DNA from 3 places in the Stenotrophomonas sp. CFBP8980 genome. Region 1 is predicted to be linked to each of the others. Evidence: predicted binding sites of a transcription regulator. Region 1 holds the regulator's gene; each other region holds the start of a gene.
What was found. Region 1 encodes HrcA, which represses chaperone genes, less so after heat shock. Its sites were predicted from a motif close to TTNGCACTCNNNNNNNNNGAGTGCNAA; they were not measured.
Positions count from the first base shown of each region.

Region 2: a site for HrcA is predicted at 2,086-2,112, ahead of SOM47_RS02770 (co-chaperone GroES). Genes of this name have one in related genera too.
Region 3: a site for HrcA is predicted at 1,547-1,573, ahead of rpoH (RNA polymerase sigma factor RpoH). Genes of this name have one in related genera too.

Region 1 covers NZ_JAXCXF010000001.1:337,827-342,006, forward strand. Annotated here, with positions in the region: gene dnaK (molecular chaperone DnaK) at 1-988, opposite strand, end outside; gene grpE (nucleotide exchange factor GrpE) at 1,156-1,665, opposite strand; gene hrcA (heat-inducible transcriptional repressor HrcA) at 1,729-2,793, opposite strand; gene recN (DNA repair protein RecN) at 2,909-4,180, shown strand, end outside.
Region 2 covers NZ_JAXCXF010000001.1:608,905-613,084, forward strand. Annotated here, with positions in the region: gene cutA (divalent-cation tolerance protein CutA) at 1-27, opposite strand, end outside; gene SOM47_RS02765 (endonuclease) at 97-1,890, opposite strand; gene SOM47_RS02770 (co-chaperone GroES) at 2,159-2,449, shown strand; gene groL (chaperonin GroEL) at 2,539-4,180, shown strand, end outside.
Region 3 covers NZ_JAXCXF010000001.1:557,038-561,217, reverse strand. Annotated here, with positions in the region: gene purD (phosphoribosylamine--glycine ligase) at 1-556, shown strand, start outside; gene rpoH (RNA polymerase sigma factor RpoH) at 661-1,536, opposite strand; gene SOM47_RS02555 (hypothetical protein) at 1,877-4,180, opposite strand, start outside.

The sequences.
Region 1 (4,180 bases):
CGGCGTCATTCAACGCAACGCGGCACGGCTCGATCGACTTGCGGATCAGCTCGTCCACCAGCGACTCCAGCTTGGCGCGGGTCAGCTTGATGTTCAGGTGCTTCGGGCCGGACGCATCGGCGGTCACGTACGGCAGGTTGACTTCGGTCTGCTGGGCGCTGGAGAGCTCGATCTTGGCGCGCTCGGCGGCGTCCTTCAGACGCTGCAGGGCCAGCGGATCCTTGCGCAGGTCGATGCCCTGGTCCTTGTTGAACTCTTCAACCAGGTACTCGATGACGCGGTTGTCGAAATCTTCGCCGCCGAGGAAGGTGTCACCGTTGGTGGCCAGCACTTCGAACTGCTTTTCACCGTCGACGTTGGCGATCTCGATCACCGACACGTCGAAGGTGCCGCCGCCCAGATCGTAGACCACGATCTTGCGGTCCTTGTTGTCACCCTTGTCCAGGCCATAGGCCAGCGCGGCCGCAGTCGGCTCGTTGATGATGCGCTTGACGTCCAGGCCGGCGATGCGACCTGCGTCCTTGGTGGCCTGGCGCTGGCTGTCGTTGAAGTACGCCGGCACGGTGATGACCGCTTCGGTGACCTTCTCACCGAGATAATCCTCGGCGGTCTTCTTCATCTTCTCCAGCACCTTGGCGGAGATTTCCTGCGGCGCCATCTTGCGCGCATCGCTGGTGGACACCCAGGCATCGCCATTGTCGTGGGCCAGGATGCCGTACGGCACGTGGGCGATGTCCTTCTGCACTTCGGCGTCGGTGAACTTGCGGCCGATCAGGCGCTTCACCGCGTAGAAAGTGTTCTTCGGATTGGTGACCGCCTGGCGCTTGGCCGAGGCACCCACCAGGACTTCGCCGTCCTTGGTGTAGGCCACGATCGACGGGGTGGTGCGATCGCCTTCCGAGTTTTCGATGACGCGGGCCTTGCCGCCGTCCATGATCGCCACGCACGAGTTGGTGGTGCCGAGGTCGATACCAATGATCTTGCCCATGGGGGACTCCTGAAGATTATTCGGTTAATCCGGCCGCAGCCGGTGTATGAATGGGATGTGGGGGAGGCTCGTGGAACATTCAAGCCATCCCGGGACGCTGTATTCCATGATTCAGGATCCAGGCCACGCCGGGCCATGCCCGGCGCACCGGCATTCCCGATTCGCGGTCAGTCGCGCGCGACCACCACCAGCGCCGGGCGCAGCAGGCGGTCGTTGAGCAGGTACCCCTTCTGGAACACCTGCACCACGCTGCCCGGGGCGGCGCCGTTGGCATCGACCTGGCTGATCGCCTGGTGGTGCTCCGGGTTGAAGGGCTGTCCGGTCGGGTCGAGCAGTGCCAGTCCGTTGTCTGCGGCCACCTTCAGCAGCTGCCTGTAGGTCATTTCAAGGCCGTCGCGCAGCGGGCTGGCGTCCTCGCCTGCGGCCTTCAGGCCGGCGTCCAGGCTGTCGAACACCGGCAACAGCTCGCCGAGCAGCTTCTCGTTGGCGAAACGGCGGGCCTGTTCCACGTCCCGGGTCATGCGCTTGCGCTGGTTGTCCAGGTCGGCGCGCTCACGCAGCGCATCGGCCTTGACCTGCTCCAGCTCACCGCGCAGCTGCTCCAGCTGGTCGTGGTGGGCCGCAGCGGCCTCGTCGGCGGCCGGGTTGGATTCGATATCGTGATGATTTTGGTTCATGTGCGTTTCCCTGGCGGTGACTCCCCGCCTCCATCCCACCTAGTGTGGGCGGGAAACTGCGTTTCAAGCGCCGCGGGTCATCGCGTTGCCCGTTCCCGGCGAAAAGGCCGCCCCGAGCACCTCGGCGGTGGCCTGCACCAGCGGGATCATCCGGTCGTAGGCCATCCGCTTCGGCCCGATCACCCCCAGCACGCCCAGCACCTGGCCATCGGCGATATACGGCGCAGTGACCAGCGAGACGCCTTCCAGCGGCACCACCCCGGTTTCTTCGCCAATGAAGATGCGCACGCCCGGCGCCTGGATGGTGCGCTCCAGCAATTGCAGGATCTCGCGCTTGCTCGAAAACAGCTCGAACAACTCGCGCAGCCGTTCCAGGTCGGACAGGTCCTGCACGCCCATCAGGCGGGTCTGGCCGGCTACCAGCATGTCGTTGGCCGGCGGCTGCAGCGCCTGCTCGGCCAGCTCGATGCTGTGCGCCAGCAGCTGTTCCATCTCGCTGCGGGTATCGCGCAGCTCGTGCAGAAGGCGGCGGCGTATCTGCGCCACCGGAAGCCCGGCGAAGTGGGTATTCAGGTAGTTGGCGACCTGCTCCAGCTCGCCCGGCTCCCAAGGCCTGCGGGCCTCGATCACCCGGTTCTGCACCTCGCTGTCGGCGAACACCACGATTGCCAGCACGCGATAGGCGTCCAGCGCCACGAAATCGATCTGGCGGAAGGCGAACTGCTCCCGCGTGGGCGCACTGACCACGCCGACGAAATGGCTCATCGCCGACAGCAGCTCGGAGGCACTGCCGAGCAGCGCCTGGGTGCCGGCGCCACTGGCCAGCTCGCTGCGCAGGCGGCTCAGGTCCTGCTCGCCCGGCGGATGCATCTGCACCAGGCTGTCCACGAACACCCGGTAGCCGTGCGCGGTGGGAATGCGCCCGGCCGAAGTATGCGGCGAACTGAGCAGCCCCAGGTCTTCCAGGTCGCCCAGGATGTTGCGGATGGTCGCCGCGCTGACATCCAGCCCCGCCGTGCGCGCAAGCGTTGCCGACCCTACCGGCTCGCCATCCTGGATGTGGCGGGCGATCAGGGTACGCAGCAGGTGCCGCGAACGTGGGGCAAGTTGGTCGAAAGACGGCGGCATTGGATCAGCCTGTGAGACTCCCCTCCTAGATAATGCCGGGAAGGACGCTTGGCAAGTCATTGGTACATGCCATCGTGCGTGCTAGCGTTGCGCGGCTTGAGAGACCTACTGGACCATGCTCAGACACTTATCAATCAAGGATTTCGCTGTTGTCCGCGCCACTGAACTGGAGTTCGGCCCCGGCATGACCGTGGTATCGGGCGAAACCGGCGCGGGCAAATCGCTGATGGTGGACGCGCTGGGCTTCCTGTCCGGCCTGCGCGCCGACAGCGGCGTGGTGCGCCACGGCGCCCCGCGCGCCGAGTTGTCGGCCGAGTTCGCGCTGGAACAGCTCGCCGGCGCCCGCCGCTGGCTGGCCGACAACGAACTGGACGACGACGAACAATGCCAGCTGCGCCGGGTCATCCGCGCCGACGGCGGCTCGCGGGCCTGGATCAACGGCCGCCCGGTGACCATTTCGCAGCTCACTGAACTGGCCGGCCTGCTGGTGGAAATCCACGGCCAGCACGAACAGCAGGCGCTGCTGACCCGGCCTTCGCAGCTGGCCCTGCTCGATGCCTATGCCAGCAACGCCGAGCAGCGCCGCGCCGTGCGGGTGGCTGCAGCCGGCTGGCAGACGCTGGTCGACGAAGCCGCGGCGCTGTCACGGCAGGGCGATGTCAGCGACCGCATCGGCTTCCTGGAACACCAACTGCGCGAACTGGAACGCGAAGAGCTGGAACCCGAATCGATCATCGCGCTGGGCGCCAGCCATCGCCGCCAGGCCCACGCCAGCGCCCTGCTGACCACCTGCGATACCGCCACCACCCGCATCAACGGAGACGACGACGCCTCCGCGCTGGGGCTGCTGGCGCAGGTGCGCGGCGATCTGGGGCGGATGATTGAACACGATGCCCGGCTGGGCGAGGTGGATGCGCTGATCGACAGCGCCAGCATCCAGTTGCAGGAAGCGCTGAGCCTGCTGGACCGTGTGCACGACGACCTGGACGCCGACCCGGAGCAGTTCGAAGACAACGAGCGCCGGCTGGGCCGCCTGCATGACCTGGCCCGCAAGCACCGCGTGCCGATGGAAGAGCTGGCCGCCCAGCGCGACCGCATGCAGGCCGAAGTCGAGCAGCTGCGGGGGGCTGACGTGCGCCTGCAGAAGCTGGCCGGGGAAATCGAAAAGGCTGCGGCCGCCTGGCGTGAACAGGCGGCGGTGCTCAGCGCCGGGCGCCAGCGCGCAGCGGCCGAACTGTCCACCACCACCACCGGGCTGATCGCCGAACTGGGCATGGGCGGCGGCCAGTTCCTGATCCAGCTGGAACCGCAGGACCTGGCCAAGCCGGATCCGCAGGGCGCCGAACGGGTGGAGTTCCTGGTGGCCGCCAATGCCGGCCAGCCGCCG
Region 2 (4,180 bases), 270 kb from region 1:
CAGCAGGACGGGATCGGCGGTCGACATCGCCGCCGAGTATAGGGCCCCGGTCCGGGCAGAAGGCCGGACCGGGGCATGAGGCAAATCGGAAAATGATCAGTTGGCCAGCTGGCAGCTGCTGGGCTTGGCCGAGGTGAACAGGGCCGGGGTGGCCCATTCGGGGTGGTCGATGAACGGATTGCGGTTGCCCTGGAAGCTGTAGATCACCTCGTTGCGGGCCCGCTCCGCGTCGGTCGGCGGGTCGGCGAGGTGCCAGTCGATCAAGGTGGACAGCAGGCCCATGTAGGCTGGCGAACTGCTGGTCTTGACGATCCTGCTGCGGTCGTCGGTCAGCTCCAGGTCCGGCTCGGACTGGCCAGTTGCGGCATCCTTGCCCCCTTCATAACGGATCGCCATGTACATCACCGCACGCGCCATGTCGCCCTTGCGCTTGCCCCACACCTCGAACGTGCCCTGGTTGCCGTCAGGGGTGCGCACCCAGTTGGAGTTGCCCGGATAGGCACCGCTGCCGCCGCCCTGGCCGTTGTTGGGCTCGGTGGCGCGCTCGCCGCAGTTGCTGTCGCACTTGGCGAAGGGCTTGTTGCCGCGGTCGGCATTCCACTGCGCATCGGTCAGGTACAGCATGTGGGTGTCGGTGTAGGGCGCATACGGCAGACCCTTGTCGCCGGTGGTGCTGGCAAAGCCCAGCGAGTTCGGCCAGGTGTGCTCGCGGTTGTAGGTCAGCCCGCTGCCGGTGCCCGCGCGGCCGCTGCCCTTGACGTAGCTGCGGTTGCGGTAGGCGTCGAGCACGTTGCCGGCGTTGTTGGGATCTTCGTCGGCGATTTCCAGGATGGTCCAGGTGCTGGTGCCCGAGCCGCTGTACGGATAAGCGGTGTGGCCCTTGATGGTTTCATGCAGCGAACAGCGCAACTGGCCGGGACTGGAGGTATTCACCCGCGAGTAGTACTCGCCGGGATTGCCGGGGTTGCCCGGGTCCGGGTCGCCGGTACTGCTGGCCACGGTGAAGGCGATGCGCGAATCCGCAGCCGGGCGGGCGCCCTGGCTGTCGCTGATGCGGCTGGCGCGGATATCGAAGCGGCAGGCTTCCCCGGCCACCAGCGCGGTGTTGGTGGAAATCTTCAGCGTGCGGCCACTGGACGGGTGGCTCAGCGGCACGCTGCCGGACTGGCCGCAGCTCAGCGCGAAGGCGCCGCTGGCCAGCGTGACATTCTCGCTGAACACCACTTCCAGGTCACCGGCGGCGGGGAAGCTGCTGCTGCCCTGGGCCGGGATGGTGGTGGACACCGACGGCGGCGTATTCGGGCCCGGGGTGCCGGGGCTGCCGCTGAAGGTCTGGCCGGCGTTGCAGGCGCCGAAGGTCTGGGCGGCGGACGCGGCCCAGGTGAAATGGGCGTACTGGCTGCCATTGCCGGTGAGCTGCAGCGAGGTGCCGGGCGCGGTGCTGTTGCTCTCGGCGACGGGGATGTTCTGGCTGGTCAGGCCGGCGGCCGGGCCGCTGGCGGCAGTGATGGTGCCCTCGTAGCTGAGGAACTGGACCACCGCACCGCTGGCATCGACCAGCGCAATGCCATCGTTGGACCCGTTCTGCAGGCCATTGGTCGGGTAGCTGACCACCGCGATGCGGGCGCTGCCACAGGCTGCCGCGGTGCCGGCCGGGACCGCGTTGTTGGCATACACGCTGGCCGCCGACGGGGTGCTGCCGTTGTACAGGTACAGGCGGTAACCGGACAGGTCCTCGCCAGCGGTGGCGACCACTTCAATCGCCTCGCCGACGTCCCCGGCCGGGGTGCTGTCGTCGTAGTGCAGTTCGTTGATGAAGACCTCGGCCCGGGCGGGCGAGATCGCCAGCGCCAGCAGGCAGCCAGCGGCAAGTGGTGACAGCATTCGCATCGACTACTCCTTGTGAGCGGATCCCCTGAGGGGAATCTAAGCCGATTGCGTGACACTTCTGTCGTATTCGGCACGGGTGAGCCCAATGCCGTGACGGTGGTCACCAAAAAAATTCTTTCCGAGGCCCTTGAAAGGGCAGGTCCGGGCTCCATCTCTGCTGTGTCCCGGTCTGCCGGGCTTTTTTCTCGCGCGGTTCTGGCAGTCACCTGGGGTGAGTGCTAAAGTCGCCGGAATACTTCCGTACAATCAACAACTTGAGAGGTCTCACATGAGCAACTTGAAGCCGCTTCACGACCGCGTCGTAGTCAAGCCGATCGAAGCCGACGAAATCTCCGCCGGCGGCATCCTGATCCCGGATTCGGCCAAGGAGAAGTCGACCAAGGGTGAAGTCGTTGCCGTGGGCCCGGGCAAGGCGCTGGACAACGGCAGCGTGCGCGCCCCGTCCCTGAAGGTCGGCGACAAGGTCATCTACGGCCAGTACGCCGGCAGCAGCTACAAGGAAGCCGGCGTGGAATACAAGGTCCTGCGCGAAGACGACGTGCTCGCCATCATCGGCTGAGCTGCGGTCGCGCAATCCGTTACCCCGTAGACCCCTTTCATTATCAATGCTGCCGGGCCTGTCCCGGCGCTACATAACAGGTGAATTCAATGGCTGCCAAAGATATTCGTTTCGGTGAAGATGCCCGTGCCCGCATGGTGCGTGGTGTCAACGTGCTCGCCAATGCCGTGAAGGCAACCCTGGGCCCGAAGGGCCGCAACGTCGTGCTCGAAAAGAGCTTCGGCGCCCCGACCATCACCAAGGACGGCGTGTCCGTTGCCAAGGAAATCGAACTGGCTGACAAGTTCGAGAACATGGGCGCGCAGATGGTGAAGGAAGTTGCTTCGCGCACCAATGACGACGCAGGCGACGGCACCACCACCGCCACCGTGCTGGCCCAGGCCCTGATCCGCGAAGGCGCAAAGGCCGTTGCTGCCGGCATGAACCCGATGGACCTCAAGCGCGGTATCGACAAGGCCGTGATTGCCGCCGTCGCCGAGCTGAAGAAGATCTCCCAGCCGACCGCTGACGACAAGGCGATTGCCCAGGTCGGCACGATCTCGGCCAACTCGGACGAGTCGATCGGCAACATCATCGCCGAAGCGATGAAGAAGGTGGGCAAGGAAGGCGTGATCACCGTTGAAGAAGGCTCGGGCCTGGACAACGAGCTGGACGTCGTCGAAGGCATGCAGTTCGACCGCGGCTACCTGTCCCCGTACTTCGTCAACAACCAGCAGGGCCAGACCGCTGACCTGGATGACCCGTTCATCCTGCTGCACGACAAGAAGATCTCCAACGTGCGTGACCTGCTGCCGGTGCTGGAAGGCGTCGCCAAGTCGGGCAAGCCGCTGCTGATCGTGGCTGAAGAAGTCGAAGGCGAAGCGCTGGCCACCCTGGTGGTCAACACCATCCGCGGCATCGTCAAGGTCGTGGCCGTGAAGGCTCCGGGCTTCGGCGACCGTCGCAAGGCGATGCTGGAAGACATGGCCGTGCTGACCGGCGGCACCGTGATCTCCGAAGAAGTGGGCCTGTCGCTGGAGAAGGCCACCATCACCGACCTGGGTCGCGCCAAGAAGGTGCAGGTTTCCAAGGAAAACACCATCATCATCGACGGTGCAGGCGACGCTGCAGGCATCCAGGCGCGCGTCACCCAGATCAAGACCCAGATCGAAGACACCTCGTCCGATTACGACCGTGAGAAGCTGCAGGAGCGCGTTGCCAAGCTGGCCGGCGGCGTTGCAGTGATCAAGGTCGGTGCATCGACCGAAATCGAAATGAAGGAAAAGAAGGCCCGCGTTGAAGACGCCCTGCACGCAACCCGCGCAGCCGTCGAAGAAGGCGTGGTCCCGGGCGGCGGCGTGGCCCTGGTGCGTGCGCTGGTCGCCGTCGGCGATCTGAAGGGTGCCAACGAAGACCAGACCCACGGTATCCAGATCGCCCTGCGCGCCATGGAAGCCCCGCTGCGCGAAATCGTGGCCAACGCCGGTGAAGAGCCGTCGGTCATCCTGAACAAGGTGAAGGAAGGTACCGGCAACTACGGCTACAACGCTGGCAACGGCGAGTTCGGCGACATGGTCGAGTTCGGCATCCTGGATCCGACCAAGGTGACCCGTTCGGCCCTGCAGAACGCCGCTTCCATCGCGGGTCTGATGATCACCACCGAAGCCATGGTGGCAGAAGCCCCGCGCAAGGAAGAAGCGGCCGGCGGCGCCGGTGGTGGCATGGGTGGCATGGGTGGCATGGGCGGCATGG
Region 3 (4,180 bases), 220 kb from region 1:
ACACGCGCGGGTGATGCGTGAAGTCGTCGAGCCGACCGTGCAGGGCATGATCGCCGACGGCGTGCCGTTCACCGGCTTCCTGTATGCGGGGCTGATGATCGATGCCAGCGGTGCGCCGAAGGTGATCGAGTTCAACGTGCGCTTCGGCGACCCGGAAACCCAGCCGGTGATGCTGCGCCTGCAGTCGGACCTGCTGGACCTGGTACAGGCGGCGATCGACGGCAGGCTGGACCAGGTGCAGGCGCAGTGGGATCCGCGTCCTTCACTGGGCGTGGTGCTGGCCGCTGCGCCGTATCCGGAAGCGCCGATCACCGGCGATGTGATTTCCGGCCTGGACCGCGTGCCAGCCACTGCCAAGGTGTTCCACGCAGGCACCGCGCTGGACGCGCAGGGCAACGTGGTCAGTGCCGGTGGACGGGTGCTGTGCGTGGCCGCACTGGGCGACAGCGTGCGCGACGCGCAGGCCAATGCGTATGCCGGGGTGGCCGAGGTGAGCTGGGCGAACGAGTTCCACCGCAACGACATCGGCTGGCGTGCGATCGCCCGCGAGAACTGAGGCGGTAACGGCGTGACGACCAACGGTCGTCACCCACCACCTCCGATCACACAGAAAAACGCCGGGCAGTGCCCGGCGTTTTCGTGTGCAGCGGCTGTTTCCACTTACGCGGTAAACAGCGCCTTCATCTTCTTCAGGGCGTTCGCTTCAACCTGGCGGATGCGCTCGGCGGAAACACCGTACTCATCGGCCAGCTCCTGCAGCGTGACCTTGCTGTCAGCATCCAGCCAGCGGCGGGCGATGATGTCGCGCGAACGCGCATCCAGTTCGGCCATGCCTTCGCGCAGCAGCTGCAGCTGGTTGTCTTCGCTGTCGGCGCGCTCGTAGGCCATCGAAGGATCTTCTTCATTGGCCATCAGGTAGGCGGCCGGCGACGGCGGCGCGTGGTCGTCGTCTTCGTCGCTGGGGGCGTCGAAGCCGATATCACGACCGGACAGGCGCGACTCCATCTCCATCACTTCGCGCTCGGAGACGTTGAGGTCCTTGGCCACCGCGGTCACTTCGGCCGCGTTCATCCAGCCCAGGCGCTTCTTCGAACGGCGCAGGTTGAAGAACAGCTTGCGCTGCGCCTTGGTGGTGGCGACCTTCACGATGCGCCAGTTCTTCAGGATGAACTCGTGCATCTCGGCACGGATCCAATGCACCGCGAAGGACACCAGGCGCACGCCCATGTCCGGGTCGAAGCGCTTGACCGCCTTCATCAGGCCGATGTTGCCTTCCTGGATGAGGTCGCCCAGGGCGAGGCCGTAACCGTTGTAGCCGCGGGCCACGTGCACCACGAAACGCAGGTGCGAATGCACCAGCTCGCGGGCCGCGTCCAGATCGGTCTGATCACGGAAACGACGCGCCAGGTCCTGCTCATCATCGACCGACAGCACCGGGATCTGGTGCACGGCACCGATGTAGGCGTCCAGCGAACCGAGCGCACTGGGAATCGGGAGATTGTTTGCCACAAGGGCAGTAGAGGTGTTCTGGCTCATGGGTCTCATCTTAGCAGTCCAATACTTCGACTGCTAAAGGTCTAAAAAGTTCCAGTGTTCCGTTGACAGAACAATGGCGCTGACTACTCGTCTACCCTACCGCGATTTGGTGACAGTGGCGATAGCGGTTCGGAACACTATAAAACCCTTATCCAACAGGAGCATAGACTTTAAATAGGGTGCAAATCACGTGCAGGCGGGCTGAACGGGCTGAGGAATTCCCGCATTCAGCCGGAAAAAGTTGTCAGGCGTTCAGCGGCTGTAGACCGGTAGCGCCGAGCCATGCTCGGCAGGCTCCCGGGCGGCATCTGCCGAGCACGGCTCGACGCGACCATTCGCCTCAGTAATACCCTGCCAGATTCAGGAAGAACCCCTTCTGGTCATAGCGCAGCTCGGTCATGTCGTCGCTGAACTCGGTGAAGTTGTAGCCGCCGCCGATCTTGAAGTTCTCGCCCACCCGGCGGTCCACGCCGACCAGCCAGCCCTTGCGCACGCCGCCGTCGCGCACCTTCAACCAGCGGTGCTCGGCCAGCCCTTCCCACTTCTCGAACAGGCGATAGCGCAACTGCAGCGCGGCGAAGTCGGCGCGGCTGTCCAGCCACGACCCCTCGCCGCGCCCGGTGCGGTAGTCGCCCCAACGCGAAGCCAGCTTGGCGGCCACTTCCCAGCGCGCGCCGAACTGGCGGATGCCTTCCAGCGACAGCACCTGCGAACGCTGGTCGTACAGGTTGCCGCCCTCCTGCCCCAGCGAGGCCACGTCGTAGAGGTAGGTGAACTTGCCGAAGGCAGCCCAGCGGGTGGTGTCGTGCGGACGCCAGGCGACGCCCATGTTGGTTTCCACCAGCTTGGCGTCGGCCACCGGATTGATGCGGTCCTGGGTATCGGCGTAGTTCGCACGCAGCGCCACGCGCCAGTCTTCGTTGACCTTGTACAGCAGGCGGTTGGTGGTGACCCACTGCTCGCGCTGTTCGGCACCGGAGTCGTGCCGGTATTCCAGCTTGCTGTTCCACTGCGCCACCGCATCGGTGCGCCCGCCACTGACGCTGTACGCGCGGCGGTCGATCCGGCCCAGCGTCGATTCCAGTTCGCCGTCCATTACCGTGAAGCCGAGGTTCCAGCCCTGCGCCGGATAGAAGTCCATGCCGAAGGTATGCACCAGCCCGGCGTTGTCCTGGCGGCGATCCTTCAGGTACTGGCTTTCGTTGTAGACATTGACCTGGTTGCTCAGGCGCCAGCGCTGGCCCAGCGTCCAGCCGGACTGCAGGCCGGTGTCGAACAGTGGGTCGGTGCCGGTACGGTCGCTGCTGTAGCTGTAGCTGCCGTACAGGCTGTGGTCCGGCGCCATGCGGTATTCCGCATCGACCTTGCCGCCGTGGCCGCGACTACCCCCGCTGACTTCGGCGCCCACGCTGCTGCGGTCACCGAACAGGTAACGCGCGCCCAAGGTCAGCAGGTCGTTCTTCTCGTAGGCCCCGCCGTCGTCATCCACGGTGACCTGGCCGGTGCTGTACAGCTCCCAGGATGAGCCGAAGCGCTGCCGGTAGCCGATCGCCGCCAACAGTGCATCCACCGTCTGCAGGCTCTGCTCTTCGCGCACGCGGCGCAGTTCACCGGTCCACTGGCCGTCATTGCCCAGCCGCCAGTCTGCGGTCAGCTGGGTCTGTTCCAGTGCCAGTTCGCCCTGCTCGGTGCGGGTGTGGCGTCCATACAGGCTGAAGTCGTCGGTGAGGTAGCCGAGGAACTCAGCGCCGTATTCTTCCACCGCCAGCCCGGTGTCCTGGCGCGCCACCGAGAAGCCCGCATCCACGTCGCGCCACCACGCGCCCACGCTCCAGTCCTGCGCGGTCCAGCCGAGCTCGCGCAGGTTCGCACGTGCTTCCACCGCCGTTGCGCTGCCCGATCGCTGCACTTCATACGGATTGCGGCGGATGAAGCTGAGGCCGCCGTTGTCCGAATAGAACACCGGCGCGGCAGTGGCATCGGTCTCGGTGTGTTCCACTTTTACATACGTGCCGCGCCCGGCCTGCAGGGTGAGGTCGGCGCCCTTCAGCGTGTAGTTCTCACCGCTGCGGTTTTCTTCCACCCAGGTGCCGCCGATGGCCACGTGGTCACCGATCCACTGGCGGCCCCGCGCACCCATGGTCACGTCATCACTGCTGAAGCCCAACGGCACGTATTCGTAGTCCACCAGCAGCAGCTGGTCATACCCATCCAGCGGCATGTCGCGGGTGATGCTGCGCACGTTCTCGCGGGTCAGCATCGCCAGCGGGCGGGTCAGGATCAGGCGGCCCTGCAGGTCATCGATCTCGTAGTCCACGCCTTCCTGCAGGGTGACGCGGGTTTCGGTACGGCCGGTGGTGCGGTCACGCACTTCCAGCACCACCTGTTCCGAACCGGGCAATACATCGGTGTGGCGCAGGTAGTACAGGCTGCCACCGGTGCCGAGGAACTCACTGTGCCCCGGCGCGGACTGCGCTTCGGAACCGAATACCTTCAGCTGCGAGCGTGCCTCTCCCAGCGGCGTGGCTTCCAGCGAACGCCAGTTCAATGCGCCGCCATACAGCGAACGCACGTACTGGCCGTATTCGGTGCCGGTAATGCCGGTCGCATAGTTGCCCCAGATCGCCTGGCTCTGGTCCCAATC